Maricaulis maris MCS10: one gene and its partner. The protein of the gene in region 2 interacts with the protein of the main gene of each other region in a pairwise test. Links are inferred from orthologs where the notes say so. Each region holds a gene or a part of one and is shown on either strand. Other genes may lie near its edges. The genes, in order: cysK and cysE.

Region 1 (8,643 bases), 2.2 Mb from region 2 along the record:
AGCGCCTGTTGCCGATGTCGAGGCGTTTCTCGAGTTCAAGGAAGATGCGGGCGACGAAGTCCATGACTACTGGGTTGAATTGTTGGGACACCCCCGTCGTGACCGCGATTTCATCCGTGAAACCTCGCCGGTGCGCCTCGCCGACCGGATGCAGCGGCCACTCTACCTTTTCCACGGCGCCGCCGATCAGATTGTGCCGGTCGAACAGTCCCGTGCCATGGCCGGGGTGCTTGAAGAGGCGGGGGCTGATTTCGTCTATGAAGAAGTGCCGAACCTGACCCATCATTGGGGCCAGGGTCAGGACTTCATCATCACCATGCGCAATCTGGCCGAGTTTCTGGACGATGCGATGGACGGCCGGATCGACAGCTTCGATCCGACCGAGGAAAAAGACGAGTAGGGGCGGGACGAGCTCCCTTTTACGGCTTGGCTCGATACCTTGCGGAGATATGTATGAGCGCGTTTTCAGTCTTCTGGCGCTATGGTCGTCAATTGCTGGCTGCGTCATTCGTCATTGTGGCGAGTGGGCAGGCCGGAGCCATCCAGAACCGTCCGCTGACCATCAATGATCTGGCCCAGCCGCCATCGATCAGAACAATCCAGATGTCGCCGGATGGCCGACAGGTGGCCTATCTGCAGCGAACCAACGATTTTCACGCTCTGGCCCGGGCCACGGGCGCTGCGCATCGCGAGGACCCGGATAATCTGCATCACCGCTTGTTGCTGGTTGATCTGTCTGGCCTTGCCGAGGCGCCGCCGCGTGAGATTGATCTGGGGACCGACATCCCGGTCGGCGTCAGCTGGGTCGGGCCGGATCGGCTGATTGTCGGCGCGATTGCCACGTCCGAGGACAATGGGCACATGCCTCCGCAGCGGCGGTCAAGGGTGCCCTATTACCGTTTCTATTGGCGCCTGGTTTCGATCGACATCGCGACCGGTCAGCGCGACGTCCTGTTCGGTGATGACGAGGCTTGGGAAATGCGGGCCGCTGACAATTTCGCGGAAGTCGTCCACCCGCTGCCCGGTGAACCCGATCATATCCTTGTCGCAGCGCACCGCAATTCCAACTTCGACCTCTGGCGCCTCGATCTTGCGACCGGTGATGAGGAGCGGGTCGAGCGGGGCGGTTCGAACACGGTGCAATGGGCTGCCAATGAACAGGGCCGCGCGATGTTCCGGCTCGACGTGGACGTCGATGATGATCGCGCCCGCATCTATCGGCGCCGCTCGGGATCGGACCGGTGGAGCCGGGACGAGACGCTCTCGCTGGATGAGTTCGTAGACTATATCCACCGCGCCAATCGTTCGATCTGGGCGGCCAACACGGATGATGACAACACTGTGCTGGTGGCGGTGCGGCCCGAGGGTGCGGAGCGTCGCGGCGTCTATGAATTTGACCTTGAGGCGGACGAGATTGGCGAACAGGTCTGGGAGCACCCAACCTATGATCTGGCGACCGTGCTTCGGGACGAGCTGTCCGACCGCATGATCGCGGCCACCTATCTGGATGACCGCGTCCGGACCCATTTCTTCGACCGGCGCCTCAACGCTCACTTCCAGGCCCTGACCGCCTATTTCGAGGCCGACGCGGTCGTCTACCCGTTGGATGTGACGGCCAATGCCCTGTTACTGTTTGTGACCGGCCCGCAGGAACCGGGAAGCTATTACGCTTACACGCTTGATACCTCGGAAGTCCGACCGCTTGCCGCGGTCAATCCAGCCTTGCTGGGGACACGCCTGAGCCGGGTTACGAGCGAGCGCGTGACGACGCGGGACGGGCTGGTCATCGATGTCTTCGTCACCCATCCCGCCGGCACGGCGCCGGGTGCGGCCTTACCGACTGTGGTCATGCCGCATGGTGGACCGGAATCCCGGGACAGTTTCGGTTTCGACCCGATTGCCCAATACTTTGCCGCCGAAGGCTGGCGGGTGCTGCAACCCAATTTCCGTGGTTCCGAAGGGTATGGGCGCAGCTTTGCGAGCGCGGCACATGGCGAATGGAGCCGGGCCGTCCAGAACGACATTACCGACACGCTGGACTGGGCCATCAATTCTGGCCTCACAGTCCGCGACCGGGTCTGCATCGCCGGCTTTTCCTATGGCGGTTATGCGGCGCTGGCCGGCGCCTTTGCAACGCCCGACGCCTATCGTTGCGTGGTCAGTGTTGCCGGCATTACCGACCCGGAAGCCTTTATCGACTGGTCCCGCGAAAACCGGCCCGATGCGGTTGAGTACTGGACCCGGCAGATCGGCGATCCGGTGAGTGACAGCGACACGGTTCGCGCGATGTCGCCGGTTCACCAGATCGATCGCATGCGGGCACCCATCCTGCTGCTGCATGGCAATGAGGACGACGTCGTTCCCATGTCCCAGACCAGCATGATGAGCGATGCGCTGGAAGCGGCCGGGTATGATTATCGCGTCCGTATCATTCGCGGCGCCGGACACAATTTCGAAACACCGCTCGGTCTTGGCCGCACGCTGGCGCTGATGGAGGCCTTCATGGGCGAGTATCTCGACGAGGTGCAGCCCGATGACCGCGATTCATGGCAGACCCTGACCGAGGCGGTGCGTATCAATCTGCCGGAATTCCGTCGCCTGACAGGCATGCCGGATCCGGACGCTGACGCCCCGAATGGCCTGCGAGACTTGTTGGGCGCGACGACCAGCGAAACCGATGAGCGTGAAACCTTGCAGCCCCCGCCCCCACCGCAAGACTAGCCGCCACAGGTCGGACAGGCCGGGTCTTTGTCCAGCGTGACGGTCCGGCTGTCCATCGACAGGCCGTCGAACAGCTTGATGCGGCCGTCCAGGGTCTGGCCGGCGCCGCAGATATGCTTGATCGCTTCCAGCGCCATCATCGAGCCGACAATTCCAGTCAGGGCACCGACCACGCCGACCTGTTCGCAGGTTTCGACGTCCGGCGGGGTTTCCGGCACCCAGCAGCGATAGCAGGGCGCGTCGGGGCGGGCGTTGAACAGGGAGACCTGTCCGTCCCAGCGACCGACGGCACCGGAGATCAGGGGCTTGCCGCCCGCCAGGCACGCGGCGTTGACCGCGAAGCGGGTTTCGTAATTGTCGCAACCGTCCAGCACCAGGTCGGCCTTGCCGATCAGGCGCTTGGCGTTCTCGTCGTCGAGCGCCTTGACGATGGCCCGGACGCGGCTGCCCGGATTGAGGGCGCGCAATTCGCGGGCACCGGTCTTGGCCTTGGCCGAGCCGATATGGCGGGTGCGGAAAATGATCTGGCGCTGCAGATTGTCGACGGTCACCGTATCGGCGTCGATCAGGCTGATCGTTCCGACACCGGCCGCCGCCAGATAGAGCGCTGCCGGCGCACCGAGACCACCTGCGCCAACTATGGCGACATGCGCACGGGCCAGGGCCTGCTGGCCGGGACCGCCAATTTCCTTGAGCACAAGGTGGCGGGCGAAGCGGTCGATATCGATTTCGGATGTCATGCGCCATAGGTGCCGGGATTGCGCCCGCGCTTCAAGGGGGAAACCCGGTCACCGGCGACAGTGAATGCGCTTTGCGGGCTTGTTCCGGGCGCGAACAGGGGCAATCTGGCGTCATGTCTGTTCCCGCCAACCCGACCCTGCCCGCTCCGGCCTTGTCAGAGCATCAGGAACGCCTGCTCAACTGGCTGGCGAGCGCCCGGCCGAATGTCTTCCTGACCGGGCGCGCCGGAACGGGCAAGACAACGCTGATGCGCGAATTCCTGCGCCGGGCCGGGCCGCGCGCGGCGGTGATCGCACCGACCGGCGTCGCGGCAATGCAGGCGGGTGGCCAGACCATCCACTCCTTCTTCCATTTCCCGCCACGCATGATCGGCGCCCGCGATATCCGCAAGGTCCGCCATCGCCGCGTTGTGCAGGCACTGGAAACCCTGGTCATCGACGAGATCTCGATGGTTCGCGCCGACATGATGTGGGCGATCGACAAGTCCCTGCGCCTCAATCGCGAGCGCAATGAGCCTTTCGGCGGGGTCCAGATCGTGCTGGTCGGTGATCTCGCGCAATTGCCGCCTGTGATCCAGGGCGCCGAGGCCGAATATCTGGAATCGACCTATGGCGGCCCCTTCTTCTTTCATCCGGACAGTTTCCGTGATGCCGGCTTTTCCTATGTCGAGCTGGAGCAGGTCTTCCGACAGACCGACAGCTATTTCGTCGATATCCTCAACGCCATCCGCGATGGCGATCTGACGTCGGACAAGGCCGCGGACCTCAATGACCGGGTCACGGGGCGTTCCGGTCTCGAGGCCTCGCTCTCCCATATCGTCCTGACCGCCACCAATGAGACCGCCTGGCGCATCAACCAGGCCCGCTTGGAAGGCCTGCCGACCGGCCACAAGGCTTTTGAAGCCAAGGTCGAAGGCCAGTTCGACCAGCGCCTCTTCCCGGCCGAGGAACCCCTGGTGCTCAAGATCGGCGCCCGCGTCATGCTGACCCGCAACGACCCGCAGGGGCGCTGGGTCAATGGCACGCTGGGGCAGGTGGAGGGCTTTGACGAGAAAGCTGTGCGTGTGCGCATTGGCGAGACGGTCCATGCCGTCGAGGCCCAGAAATGGGAGCGCAATGCCTATGCCTTCGATCCGGAAAAACAGGCCCTGACCAAGACCACTGCCGGCGCTTTCACGCAATTCCCGCTGCGCCTTGCCTGGGCGATGACCATCCACAAGGCCCAGGGCCTGACGCTGGACAAGGTCTATCTCGACCTGGCCCGCCGCCTCTTCGCCCACGGCCAGGCCTATGTCGCCCTGTCACGGGCGCGCTCGCTGGAGGGGCTTGAACTCTCCCGCCCGCTGGCGCCGAGCGATGTCATCTCCGATCCGCGGATTTTTGACGTGACGGCGTTTTGTGATCCGGCACCGGCGAGTGTGAGTGCTTAGGGCTTCTGCGCCGACACCAGAACTCCATTTTTCCCGGCCGGAGCCCCGCGAAGGCGGGGCGCAGAGCCGGGACCAACCGCAACACCTTGTTGGCAAGGATGAGCTGAACGTCGGTCCCGGATCGCGCTGGGCGCGTCCGGGAAAAATGGAGTGTGGAAAAGCCGCTCCCTAGTCCTCAAACAGCGCCGTCGACAGATAGCGCTCGGCAAAGCTCGCCAGGATCACCACGATCGTCTTGCCCGCCATGTCATCGCGTTTGGCGACCTCGAGGGCAGCTTTCAGCGCGGCGCCGGAAGAGATGCCGCCGGGCACGCCTTCCAGCTTCGCCGCTTCGCGCGCCATGGCAAAGGCATCGTCATTGGAGACGGTGACGACTTCATCGATCAGGTCGGTGTCGAGAATGTCCGGCACGAAACCGGCGCCGATGCCCTGGATCTTGTGCGGGCCGGGCGCGCCGCCGGAGAGGATGGGGCTGTCGGTCGGCTCGACGGCGACGACGTGGAAGCCGGGCTTTTTCTCTTTCAGCACCGAGGCGCAACCGGTCAGCGTGCCGCCCGTGCCGACCCCGGAAATCAGCACATCGGCCTCGCCGGCCGTGTCATTCCAGATCTCCAGCGCGGTGGTCTTGCGGTGGATTTCCGGATTGGCCGGATTGGCGAACTGGCTCGGCATCACGGCGCCAGGTGTCTCGTCGATGATTTCCTGGGCACGTGCGATGGCGCCTTTCATGCCCTTGGCGGCTTCGGTCAGGACGAGTTCGGCGCCCAGGTGCTTGAGGAGTTTGCGGCGCTCGATCGACATGCTTTCCGGCATGGTCAGGATCAGGCGGTGGCCGCGCGCGGCGGCGACGAAAGCGAGGCCAATCCCGGTATTGCCGGAGGTCGGCTCGACCATGACGGCGCCTTCGCCAAGCTTGCCGGCGGCTTCCAGCGCATCGATCATGGCGACGCCAATCCGGTCTTTCACCGACGCGAGCGGGTTGAAGAATTCCAGCTTGGCCAGGATGCGGGCCTTGGCGCCATGCGCGTCGGCGAGCTTTTTCAGCTCGACCAGCGGCGTATTGCCCACCGTGTCTGCGATGGAGGCATAGATGCGGCCGCGGCCGGGGGTGTCGGTCATGTCAAATCTCCGTTTGCGGCCAATGTAGGGAGGCGGCGGCCAAGTGCCAGTGACGAATGTGTCAGTCGAACCGGCTATTTCGTGCCCGTCGAGCCGAAACCGCCCGTCCCGCGGGTCGTTTCGTCCAGCGTGTCGGCAATCTCCCAGACGGCCTGGGTGACCGGGGCGATGATCATCTGGGCGATGCGGTCGCCGCGATTGACGACGAAATTGGCCTGGCCGTGATTGATCAGATTGACCCGGATCTCGCCGCGATAGTCCGCATCTACCGTTCCAGGCGTGTTGACGCAGGAAATCCCGTGCTTGGCGGCAAGGCCCGAGCGCGGTCGGACCTGGGCTTCAAATCCAGCGGGAAGCGCAATGGCGATCCCGACCGGGATTAACCGCCATTCGCCCGGCGGGATGGAGACGGGCTCGTCGGCAGGCACGGCAGCGCGCAAGTCCATGCCGGCCGATTGCGGTGTTTCATAGGCCGGGAGGGCCAGGCCCTCATAATGATCGAGCGGTTTGATCTTCACGGGCACGGTCGACATGGCGGCATCCTGGCTGGCGAGTGATGGGGTGCATCAAAGCCAAGCCCGCCTGATTTGGCCAGAGGCTAGAGCGCCGATGCGATCCGTGCGGCCAGCAGACCAGCGATCTTCGACTTCTCCGCCCGCTCCCAGGCTTCACTGCCCGTCCCGGTGACCAGCAGGACGGCATTCTCGGCTCCGCCCATGACATCTCCGGAGACATCATTGGCGACGATCCAGTCGCAGCCCTTGCGCTTGCGCTTGGCGATGGCGAGCGCTTCGACGTCATGGGTCTCGGCGGCAAAACCGATCACCAGGCCGGGGCGGCCTGTCCCCATTTGTGAGACGGTCTTGAGAATGTCCGGATTCTCGACCAGCGGCAGGCTGGAGAAGCTGGCCTTGTCGAGCTTGAGCTTGCGGTCAGACGGATCAGCCGGGCGCCAGTCGGCGACGGCGGCCACGGCGATGAAGACATCGGCTGGCAGGGCAGTCTCGACTGCCGCGAGCATGTCGCGGGCCGTTTCGATATGGACGGTCTCGACACCGTCCGGGTCAGGCAGCGCGGTCGGGCCGGCGACGAGCGTCACCCGCGCGCCTAGCGCCGCGCAGGCCGCCGCGATGGCGTATCCCTGCTTGCCGGAAGAATGGTTGGAGATGAAGCGGACCGGGTCGATCGGTTCACGCGTCGGTCCGGCGGTGACCAGGACGTGGTGACCCTTCAGCGTGTCAGGCATTCAACAGGCTCGCGGCGGCGTCGGCGATTTCATCCGGTTCGGCCAGGCGGCCCGGGCCAAATTCGCCGCAGGCCATATCGCCCTCATCCGGTCCGACGAAATGCACGCCGTCGCCCTTGAGTGTCGCCAGATTGCGCTGGGTCGCGGGATGTTCCCACATCCGCACATTCATCGCCGGCGCCATCAGGACCGGCTTGTCGGTCGCCAGCAGCGTGGTCGAGGCGAGATCATTGGCCAGACCGGTCGCGGCCTTTGCCATCAGGTCGGCGGTGGCCGGTGCCACAACGACGAGATCAGCCGAACGCGACAGCTCGATATGACCCATCTCGGCTTCGTCGGTCAGGTTGAACAGCTCGCCATAGACCTTGTCGCCGGACAGGGCGGAGACAGAGAGCGGTGTGACGAATTCGCTGCCGGCACGGGTCAGGATGCAGCGACTGGCAATGCCGCGCTTTTTCAGCGTCCGGATCAGCTCCAGCGCCTTGTAGGCCGCGATGCCGCCGCCAATGATCAGGAGTATGGACTTGTCGGCCATGTGACGCCTCCGCTGATGGTCCCGTACAGGTAAACCGTCAGCGGGGATTTCCCAAGGGCTTCAGGGGGTGAGGGTCAGTTCAGTCGGAGAAATGGGGGCACCCACCAGTGTTAGGCACTGATTAAGCGGGGCAGCCACAGTTAGCGCCCTTCAATGACCCCGCGCCACCGGCGCAAACCCCACCATAAACCGCTTGCCGAGAGATCGCCGTATCCGGTTCTTCAGGTCAAGGGCGCTGCAAGCGCCGCTCCGCGGTTTCACCCTTGAGCTGAAGAACCGGATACGGCCTGCTGGCTGACAAGCGATTTATGGATCGGCCTGCGCGCGGCGCTCAGATCACCCCGGGCCCGGCCGGTGACCGCACGGAGCTCTCACTCAGCCCGGCTGCCCCGCAGCTCAATCAACCAGGTGGCGGATTTTCTGGGCGTCGGAAGACAGCGCGGCGCGCTTGTCCATGATGTGGCGATAGAAAGCGCCCATCGACAGCTCGATGTCGTAATGGGTGATCCGCGACAGGGCCGTGATGTCGTCAGTCTTGAAGCTGCGTCGGTCGGCCATGGCCAGCTCGACGATGCGGGCAAACATGTTGGAATAGGCGGCGGTGTAGACATGCGCCGGGAATTCCAGCTTGGCATGGCGTTCGCCCATGCCTTCGGTGGCTTCGTAATAGTGCTCGTCGAAGCGGGCCGAGAACAGCTCGTCACAATGGGCCAGCATGCCGGCCCGCAAATAGGTGATGTTGTCGGTAATCTCGAAATAGTGAGCCACATCCGGATTGCCGATCAGGTGGTCGAAGACGGTTTCGAGGGCCGTTTCGGCGTATTTCATCAGGCGCGACTTGAGGTGCTGGAC
Region 2 (8,701 bases):
CCCCCACACCCATCAGCGTCTCCGTGATCACCGCCAGTCATGATCCGCAGGCCAGTATAGCCGAGTTCTTTCCGGGCCTGATCGCGGCTCGCCGCCAGAGTGCGCTCGGATTCGAGCGCGCCGGTCGTATCGACCGCGTGCTTGTGGATGTCGGCGACCGGGTCGTTGCCGGGGATGTGCTGGCGCGCCTGGATGTCCGGGCTGTGCAGGCGCAGATCGCGGCCGCTGAAGCCCAGACTGCCGAGGCCGCCGCCCAGACGGCGCTCGCCAGCGAGACCGAAAGCCGGCAGGCCCAGTTGCTGGAGCGCGGTCACATCTCACAACAGCGGTTTGACGAGGTCCGCACCTCGACCCGGGCCGCCCTCGCACGCCAGAACGCCGCCGCAGCGGCTGCCGACGCCTTGCGGGTGCAACTCGACCTGTCCCTGATGGTCGCGCCTTTTGACGGTGTAGTGACAGCCCGCCGTTCTGACGAAGGTGCGATCGCGTCACCGGGACAGCCTCTGCTCGAACTGGTCGAGCTGGATCAGCTGGAGATCAATGTCGGTCTGCCGCAATCGGTTGCGGGCGATTTCAGCCCCGGCGATCCCGCCCTGTTCATGGTGAACGGTCGAGGCGAGCCGGTGACTGCCCGGTTCCGCGCCTCCTCGAGCGTCGTTGATCGCTAGACCCGGACCGTCACGGCCGTGTTTGATCTCGCGCCCGGTCAGTCGGTCGCGGCTGGCCAGATCGCCAGACTGACCGTCCGGACGCCGATCGGCACGGACGGGTTCTGGGTTCCGACAGCAGCTCTGGCCGAGGGACGGCGTGGGTTGTGGTCAGTCTATGTTTTGGCACCGGCCGACTCCGGGACCTTCCAGCTCGAGCCGCGGGTTGTCGAAACTGTCCGCGTTGAAGCCGAGCGGATCTATGTCCGCGGAGCCGTTGCCGATGGCGAGCTGCTGCTCGCATCCGGACTGCAGCGCATTACCCCTGGCCAGATCGTCGTGCCGGCGGTGCCTGAGGTGCAGGCTCGATGAGCACCCTGTTTTTCCGCTACTCCCGACTGACCGTCCTGGCGGTCATCCTGCTGGTCGCGGCGGGAATCGGCGCCTTGCTGACGCTGGGGCGGCAGGAAGACCCCTCACTGACCGAACGTTTCGGTCTGGTCGTGACCGCTTTCCCCGGCGCCTCGGCCGAGCGCGTCGAAGCGCTGGTGACCGAGCCGATCGAAAACGCGATCCACGAGCTGGCCGAGATCGAGGACACCAGTTCGACCTCACAATCGGGCGTGTCGGTCGTCCATCTGCAGATCCGTGAAGACCTCAATGCCACACAGGTCGACCAGGCGTGGACGCAGATCCGCGAGCAGGTCGAGAGTGTCCGGCCCACTTTGCCACAGGGCGTGGTCGCGCCGGATGTTCGGCGCCAGTATCTGGGTGCGGCGACAATGATTGTCTCGCTCAGCTGGGGCGGAGCGGGGACCGAGAACCCGGCCATCCTGTCGCGCCTTGCGGCAGACCTTGAGTCCCGTCTGCGCAATATGGACGGCACTGAAGAGACCGCTGTCTTTGGCGAGGTCGAGGAAGAAATCCGAATTCTTGCCGATCCCGATACGCTGGCGGCCCTGGGCCTCAGCATGGCCGATCTGGCCCGCCTGACTGCCAGTGCCGACGCCAAGTCACCGGCCGGTGAACTGCGCGCAGGCGGCGTGGACCTCAATGTTGAAATTGCCGGTGAGTTTGATGGCCTGGACCGGATCCGGTCGATCGCGCTGGGTGAGGGGCCGGATGGCGGTTTCATCCGGGTCGGCGATGTCGCGGAAGTGGAGAAGGGCGCCCGCTCCCCCGTTGATGCGCTGGCGACCACCAATGGGCGCCGCGCCGTCTTTGTGGCGGCCTATCTTCAGCCGGAATTGCGTGTCGACCATTGGTCCGATGCCGCCGATGCCGTTGTTGCCGAATTCGCCGCCTCGGTTCCCGGCGTACAGATCGAGACGATTTTTCGCCAGGCCGACTATGTCGACAGCCGCCTGAGCGGCCTGGCACGCGATCTGGGCTATTCGGCGCTGATTGTGTTCGCTGTCCTCTTCTTGATGATGGGCTGGCGCGCGGCCCTGATCGTCGGGTCGGCCCTGCCGCTGACCGTTCTGGCCGTGATGTTGCTGACCAGCCTCTATGACGAGCCGCTGCACCAGATGTCGGTGACCGGCCTCGTGGTTGCGCTTGGCCTGTTGATCGACAATGCCATCGTCGTCGTTGATGAATACCGGTTGATGCGGGGGCGCGGTGCCGGCCCCCTTGATGCGCTGGACCGGGCCGTGCGGCACCTGTTCGCGCCTTTGCTGGCGTCGACCCTGACGACGGTTTTTGCCTTCGCCCCGATTGCCTTGATGCCGGGGGCTGCGGGCGAATTCATTTCGATGATCGGGATATCGGTGATTTTCGCCGTGGTCTCATCCTTCATCCTTGCCATGACCGTGGTCGGCGCTTTTGCGGCCTGGTTCGATGATCCGGCCATCACCGGCGGGCCACGACGTTTCTGGCGGCAGGGAATAGGAGCCGGCCCGTTTGCCGGCCCCTACCGGGCCGTGCTGGATGCGGTGACCCGTCGCCCCTGGACCGGCCTTGTCGGCGGCCTGCTTTTGCCGATTGCCGGCTTTGTGGCGGCCTCCACCCTGCCAATGCAATTCTTCCCGCCGACTGATCGAGACATGTTCCAGCTCTCGCTGGAATTGCCGTCCTCGACGTCGATCGGGGAAACGCGGCGCCAGACCGAGCGTGCCACCGCGCTGATCGAGTCCTATCCGGATGTCGAACGGGTCTCCTGGGTGATCGGCGAGAGTGCACCTCGGACCTATTACAATGTGGTTGGCAATAAATCGGGCGTTTCCAGCTATGCCTCCGGCTTTGTGCACATGGCGTCGCCGGAGGCCACGGCGCGCATCCTGCCGGACCTGCAGCGCCGCGTGATGTCGGAATTCCCCGATGCCCGACTGCTGACCCTTCCCTTCGAGCAGGGCCCACCCATCCCGGCCCCGATCGAACTGGTCTTGGTCGGACCTGAACTGTCCGAGCTGAACCGGCTCGGTAATGAAATCCGCGCCGTGCTGGCGCAAACTCCGACCGTTACCCATACGCTCGCCCTGCTGGAAATGGGTGAGCCGGTAGCCCGGATCATGGCCGATGAGGCCGCTGCAGAACTTGCCGGAATTCGTCTCGATGACCTCGCCAACCGGTTGCGGGGCGAATTGGACGGCGTTGTAGGCGGAAGCGTGCTGGAAGGTGTCCAGGAATTGCCGGTTCGGGTCATTGCCCGTGACTCGCGGCGTTCCAGCCTGTCAGCCGTTTCCGCCTCTCCTCTTGCGACACCGGGGCAGGACATCCTGTCAGCGCCGATGGCCGCTCTGGGAGAAGTTGTTCTGGCGCCGCAAGTGGCCGGAATCCCCCATGAGAATGGCCGCCGCGTCAACACGATCTATGGCTATCTCGACCCCTACACCCTGCCGGCGCCGGCACTCGAGCATTTCTTCTCGGCTCTCGACGAGGCCGGCATCGTCCTGCCGCCCGGCTATGAGTTGCAGATCGCCGGAGAGGCTGCGGAGCGGGGCAATGCCATGGCCGGTCTGTTCGGGACTGCCTTGCCGTTGCTGGTCCTGATGATCGGGTCGGTCGTCCTGGCCTTCAACTCCTTCCGCTATGCGGGCGTGATCTTTGTCGTTGCCTTCCTGTCCGTGGGCCTGGCCATGTTCGGTGTCTGGGCTTTCGGGACTCCGCTGGGCTTCAATGCCATTGTCGGCTCGATGGGTCTGATGGGGCTGTCGATCAATGGCGCCATCGTCGTGCTGTCGGCGCTGCGTGCCAACCCGGCCGCCGTGGCGCTGGAGGCAGGCGCCGTGCAAACCACGGTGATAGACGCCACGCGGCACATCATCTCGACCACGCTGACCACGATCGGCGGATTCATACCGCTCATCCTGTCCGGCGACAGTTTCTGGCTTCCCTTTGCCGCTGCCATGGTCGGCGGTGTCGCCGGCTCGGCCCTGCTGGCTCTGGTCTTCGCCCCGGCGGCCTTCACTTTCCTGACCCGATTGTCCGAGAAGAAGCGCCGCCTCGCCGATGCCCTGCAGCGCGAGCGGTCACGGCGGGAAGGGGCGCACTTGCCCGGTCTGGGCGAACACGCCTAGCTCTGGTCTGGCCATCAACAAGGACGAAGGTGCAGCATGAGCCGGATGCGGGGTCCGTGGACAGTGCATGACGACCGCGAGGTCTATCGCAACGACTGGGTCCGAGTGACCGAGCATTCGGTCACTCGACCGGACGGCAAGGCCGGCATTTACGGGGTGGTCGGCTTCGCCAATCGCGCCCTTGCCATCTTGCCCGTCCTTGCCGATGGCCGGATCATCCTGGTCGGCCAGCACCGCTTTCCGCAGGATCGATACAGTTGGGAAATCCCCGAAGGTGGCGGGGCTCTCGATGCTGACCCGTTGGCGGAGGCGGCGCGGGAATTGCGCGAAGAGACCGGCTACACCGCGAGTCACTGGCGGGAAATTCTGCACATGGACCTCTCCAACTCGGTCACAGACGAGGCGGCGATCGGCTTTCTGGCGACTGGCCTGGTGCCGGGTGAAGCGGACCCGGAAGGCACGGAAGATCTGCGGACGCGGGACATTCCCTTTCGGGAGGCGCTGGACGAGGTGCAATCGGGCCGGATTACTGACGCCTTGACGGTGGCGATGCTGTTCAAGGCATACTACATGGCCCGAGAGGGTGAGCTGGACGCCGATCTGGCCGCTGCCATGCTGGATCAAGGCGCGAGGAGAGCGTGATGTCACTCAGCCAAGTCGAAGAACCTGTCGAAGCCCGGACCGGCATCGAGTCCATCTGGGCACGGCTGCGTGTCGAAGCTGCGTCGGCGGCCGCCGAGGAACCGATCCTCGCAAGTTTCCTGAACGCGGCCATTCTGCGTCACGACAAGTTTTCGGGAGCCCTGGCCTATCGCATTGCTGCAAAGCTGGCGGATGCCCAGCTCGACTCCATGCTGGCCAGGGATGTGGCCGAAGAAGCGCTCGCCGGTGATCCGGATATTGTACAGCAGGCCGCCGCCGACATGATTGCGATCGACGAGCGGGACCCGGCCTGCCTGTCCCTGTTGCAGCCCTTTCTGTACTTCAAGGGCTATCACGCCCTGCAGGCGCACCGGGTCGCGCACTGGCTGTGGAATGAAGGCCGTCAGACATTGGCCTTTCATCTGCAAAGCCGTGTAGGCGAACGCTTCGGCCTTGATATCCACCCGGCCGCCCGGATCGGGCGGGGCGTTATGCTCGATCATGCCACCTCGGTGGTAATCGGTGAGACTGCTGTTGTGGGCGACAATTGTTCGATCCTGCATGAAGTGACCCTGGGCGGTACGGGTGCTGCACACGAAGACCGTCACCCGAAGATCGGCAAGGGCGTCCTCATCGGGGCTGGTGCCCGGGTGCTGGGAAATATCACCGTCGGGGATGGTGCCCGCATCGCGGCCGGATCGGTCGTGCTGCATCCGGTCCCTGCCGGCTGCACCGTTGCCGGTGTGCCCGCCAAGATCGTCGGCAATTGCTGTGATGAACCGGCAAAGAGCATGGACCAGAGCCTTCCCCAAGGCTCCGGCTGAGCGCGCTTCGTATGCGTTTCGGCATTGCGCTCGGGCAGCATCTGACTGGACGTGCCCCCCCTGCATAGGGTTAGTTGGCGCCGACTTCGAATCCCCCGACCGGAGAATGATCCCGTGAACAAGAACATGACCATGCTGGAAGCTGCCAAGCTCCAGATGTTCCTGCAGGCCAAGCTCAACCCGGAGATGGTCGTGCAGTGTCGCAACCGTCCCGATGAGTGCGCCGAAATCCATATTGGCGATGAGTGCCTCGGTGTGGTCGCCAAGATCATCGATGAGGGCGAGACCTCATACTCGTTTGAAATCACCATTCTGGACATCGACCTGGAAGATCTTTGAGCGAAGCTGCGCCTCCCGTCCTTGAGGTCCGTGATGTCTCCAAGACCTATGCGGGCCATGTCGAGGCCGTGCGGGGCGTATCGCTCAGGGTTGAAAAGGGGCAACTCCTTGTCCTTGCGGGCGCATCCGGGTGCGGCAAGACCAGCCTGCTTAAAATGATCAACCGCCTCGAGGAACCCTCGGGCGGTTCGATCATGTTTGGGGGAGAGGCTGTCGCCAGCCAGGACGCGGTCGCGCTGCGGCGCCGGATCGGCTGGGTCATGCAGGGCGACGGGCTGTTTCCCCATATGAGCGTCCGCCGCAATGTCGGGCTGATCCCCGCCATGGCCGGTCAGGACGCCGCCCGGATCGAGTTGCGGGTCCGCGAGATGCTGGACATGGTGCGCCTCGACCCGCACGAATTCGGTGAGCGTATGCCAGGCGAACTGTCAGGCGGGCAGCGGCAGCGGGTCGGGTTCGCCCGAGCCTTGGCCGGAAATCCGGAACTGGTCCTGATGGACGAGCCGTTCAGCGCCCTCGACCCGATCACCCGGGACGGGCTGCAACAGGATTTCAGGGATTTGCAGCGCGAACTCGGCTTTGCTGCCGTGATGGTCACCCATGACATGGCCGAAGCCCTAATCATGGCCGACGAAGTCGCGGTGATGCGTGACGGCCGCATCATCCAGCAGGGCACGCCGCACACATTGATGAGCGCGCCGGCCGATGATTATGTGTCCGACCTGCTTGAAACGCCGCGCCGCCAGATGCGGGCCATCGCGGAGCTGGCGCAGTGAGCAGCAATCTCGCCGAGCGCTGGGCTGAACTTCCGGACCTTCTCGCCGGACACATGCTGTTGTCGCTGGCGGCCATACTGGTCGGCCTGTCGATCAGCCTGCCGCTTGGAATTCTTGCGGCGTCCCGACCGCGCCTGGCGGCGGTCGTGCTCAATGCGGCCAGCGTCATCCAGACCATTCCCGGCCTTGCCCTGCTGGCATTGATGGTACCGCTTCTTGGCGGGATGATCGGTTATGCGCCAGCCTTCCTGGCGCTGATGCTCTATTCGATCCTGCCGATCCTGCGCAACACGATTGTCGGGCTCCAGGGCCTTGATCCGGTTGTGCGCGAGGCTGCCCGCGGCATCGGCATGACGCCGCGTGAACGGCTGTGGCAGGTCGAGCTGCCGCTGGCCCTGCCGGTCATTGTCGCCGGATTGCGTACGGCGGTGGTGTGGGTGGTTGGCGCGGCGACGCTGGCAACGCCGGTCGGGGCCTCCAGCCTGGGCAATTACATCTTTGCCGGCCTGCAGACCCGCAATTGGCTGTCCGTCCTGTTCGGCTGCCTGTTTGCGGCCGGGCTGGCCATTGCGCTGGATCAGATCATCCGCTTGCTGGAAGTCGCCGCCCGGGATCGCCGCAAGGGGTTGGCGGTCGCTGTCGGCGTCGCGCTTTCGGCACTGGTCGTCATCACCATCGCACCGCGCTATGTGCCGGCCGCTGTGTTCCGAGGGGCGGGGCCGGTCGTGGCGCTTCAGGACGGTGCCGACACCCTTGCCGATCAGACTGTTGTGGTCGGCGCCAAGGCCTTCACCGAGCAATACATTCTCGGTGCCCTGATGCAGACGCGTCTGGAAGAGGCCGGGGCCCGCGTCGACCGGCTCGACAATCTGGGTTCCACCATCGCCTTCGATGCCCTGCGCACGGGCGAGATCGACGTCTATATCGACTATACCGGCACAATCTGGGCGACGGTGATGAACCGTTCCGAGCCGATCAACCGCAATGCGATGCTCGCCGAGATGACCGGCTGGCTGTACGCCGAACACGGCATTCTGGCGCTTGGCGGGCTGGGATTTGAAAACGCCTACGGGTTTGCCATGGCCCGCGACCGGGCCGAAGCGCTGGGAGTCGACAGTCTCGCCGACCTTGCTTCCCAGGCCGAAGGCATGAGTGTCGGAGGCGATGCGGAGGTCTTTTCGCGGCCCGAATGGGTGAACACCCGCAACCGCTACGGCCTCGGGGCGATGCAAACCCGCGCCATGGATGCCGCCTTCATGTATGGCGCTGTGCGGGACGGCCAGGTCGACTTGATCTCTGCCTATACGACTGACGGCCGCATTGCGGCGTTTGACCTGCTGGTCCTCGCCGATCCACTGGCGGTGTTGCCGCCCTATGACGCGGTGATCCTTCTGTCGCCCGATGCGGCAGCCAATCCGGCCCTGGTCGAGGCGTTGTCCGGCCTGATTGGTGCGATCGACAGTGAAGCGATGCGTGAGGCCAATCGCCTTGTCGATCTGGATCGTCAGACGCCGGACCAGGCGGCAATCTGGCTGTCGGACCATTTGCAGGCGGGTGCGGGAGGCAATCAATGAGTGGCTATGTCGGAGCCGGACGTCTTCAGGACGGCGAGTGGTTGATGCGCGCCTGCATGTTGCTCAACAAGGATTTGCCGCTCGGAGCCGAGCCCTATACCGAAATGAGCCAGTTGAACCGGATCTGGGCGACCCAGTCGGCGGAGGTTGACCGGTTGCTCGCCCTGATCGATCCGGAAGGCGATATCGATCAGTCTATTTTCCCGGTCCTGGCTTTCTTTGATCCGTCGGAGGGCTGGCCACTGGATATCATCCTGGCGGCGATGGCCGCGCTGGGCGTGTGGTTGTTCCTGCCGGACTGGTATGGCGTGGCCGAATACCTGGCCTATCTGCTGATCGCGGCCTTCGTGGCGATCCAGTATCTGAGGGCCCGGCGGCTTC

Evidence for each region.
Region 1: the proteins of cysE (region 2) and cysK interact in binary tests that used the Escherichia coli proteins (3 or more experiments, as listed by UniProt). The link is inferred for Maricaulis maris MCS10 from one-to-one orthologs.

What each region holds. Positions count from the first base shown.
Region 1 is NC_008347.1:3,352,621-3,361,263, forward strand. What follows is about bases 4,036-6,939. They hold cysK (cysteine synthase A), read right to left. Parts: upstream 6,011-6,939; coding sequence 5,060-6,010; downstream 4,036-5,059. Other genes in these bases: MMAR10_RS17260 (ATP-dependent DNA helicase), read left to right, coding at 4,036-4,891; dut (dUTP diphosphatase), read right to left, coding at 6,085-6,543. Outside these bases: MMAR10_RS16545 (alpha/beta fold hydrolase), read left to right, coding at 1-400; MMAR10_RS16550 (alpha/beta hydrolase family protein), read left to right, coding at 454-2,721; MMAR10_RS15775 (HesA/MoeB/ThiF family protein), read right to left, coding at 2,718-3,461; more of MMAR10_RS17260, read left to right, coding at 3,575-4,035; MMAR10_RS15800 (protoglobin domain-containing protein), read right to left, coding at 8,188-8,643.
Region 2 is NC_008347.1:1,160,088-1,168,788, forward strand. The notes cover bases 3,757-6,718. They hold cysE (serine O-acetyltransferase), read left to right. Parts: upstream 3,757-4,806; coding sequence 4,807-5,631; downstream 5,632-6,718. Other genes in these bases: MMAR10_RS05530 (efflux RND transporter permease subunit), read left to right, coding at 3,757-4,165; MMAR10_RS05535 (NUDIX domain-containing protein), read left to right, coding at 4,202-4,807; MMAR10_RS05545 (DUF3126 family protein), read left to right, coding at 5,746-5,970; MMAR10_RS05550 (ATP-binding cassette domain-containing protein), read left to right, coding at 5,967-6,718. In the rest of the region: MMAR10_RS05520 (efflux RND transporter periplasmic adaptor subunit), read left to right, coding at 1-668; MMAR10_RS05525 (hypothetical protein), read left to right, coding at 687-1,019; more of MMAR10_RS05530, read left to right, coding at 1,016-3,756; more of MMAR10_RS05550, read left to right, coding at 6,719-6,746; MMAR10_RS05555 (glycine betaine ABC transporter substrate-binding protein), read left to right, coding at 6,743-8,320; MMAR10_RS05560 (hypothetical protein), read left to right, coding at 8,317-8,701.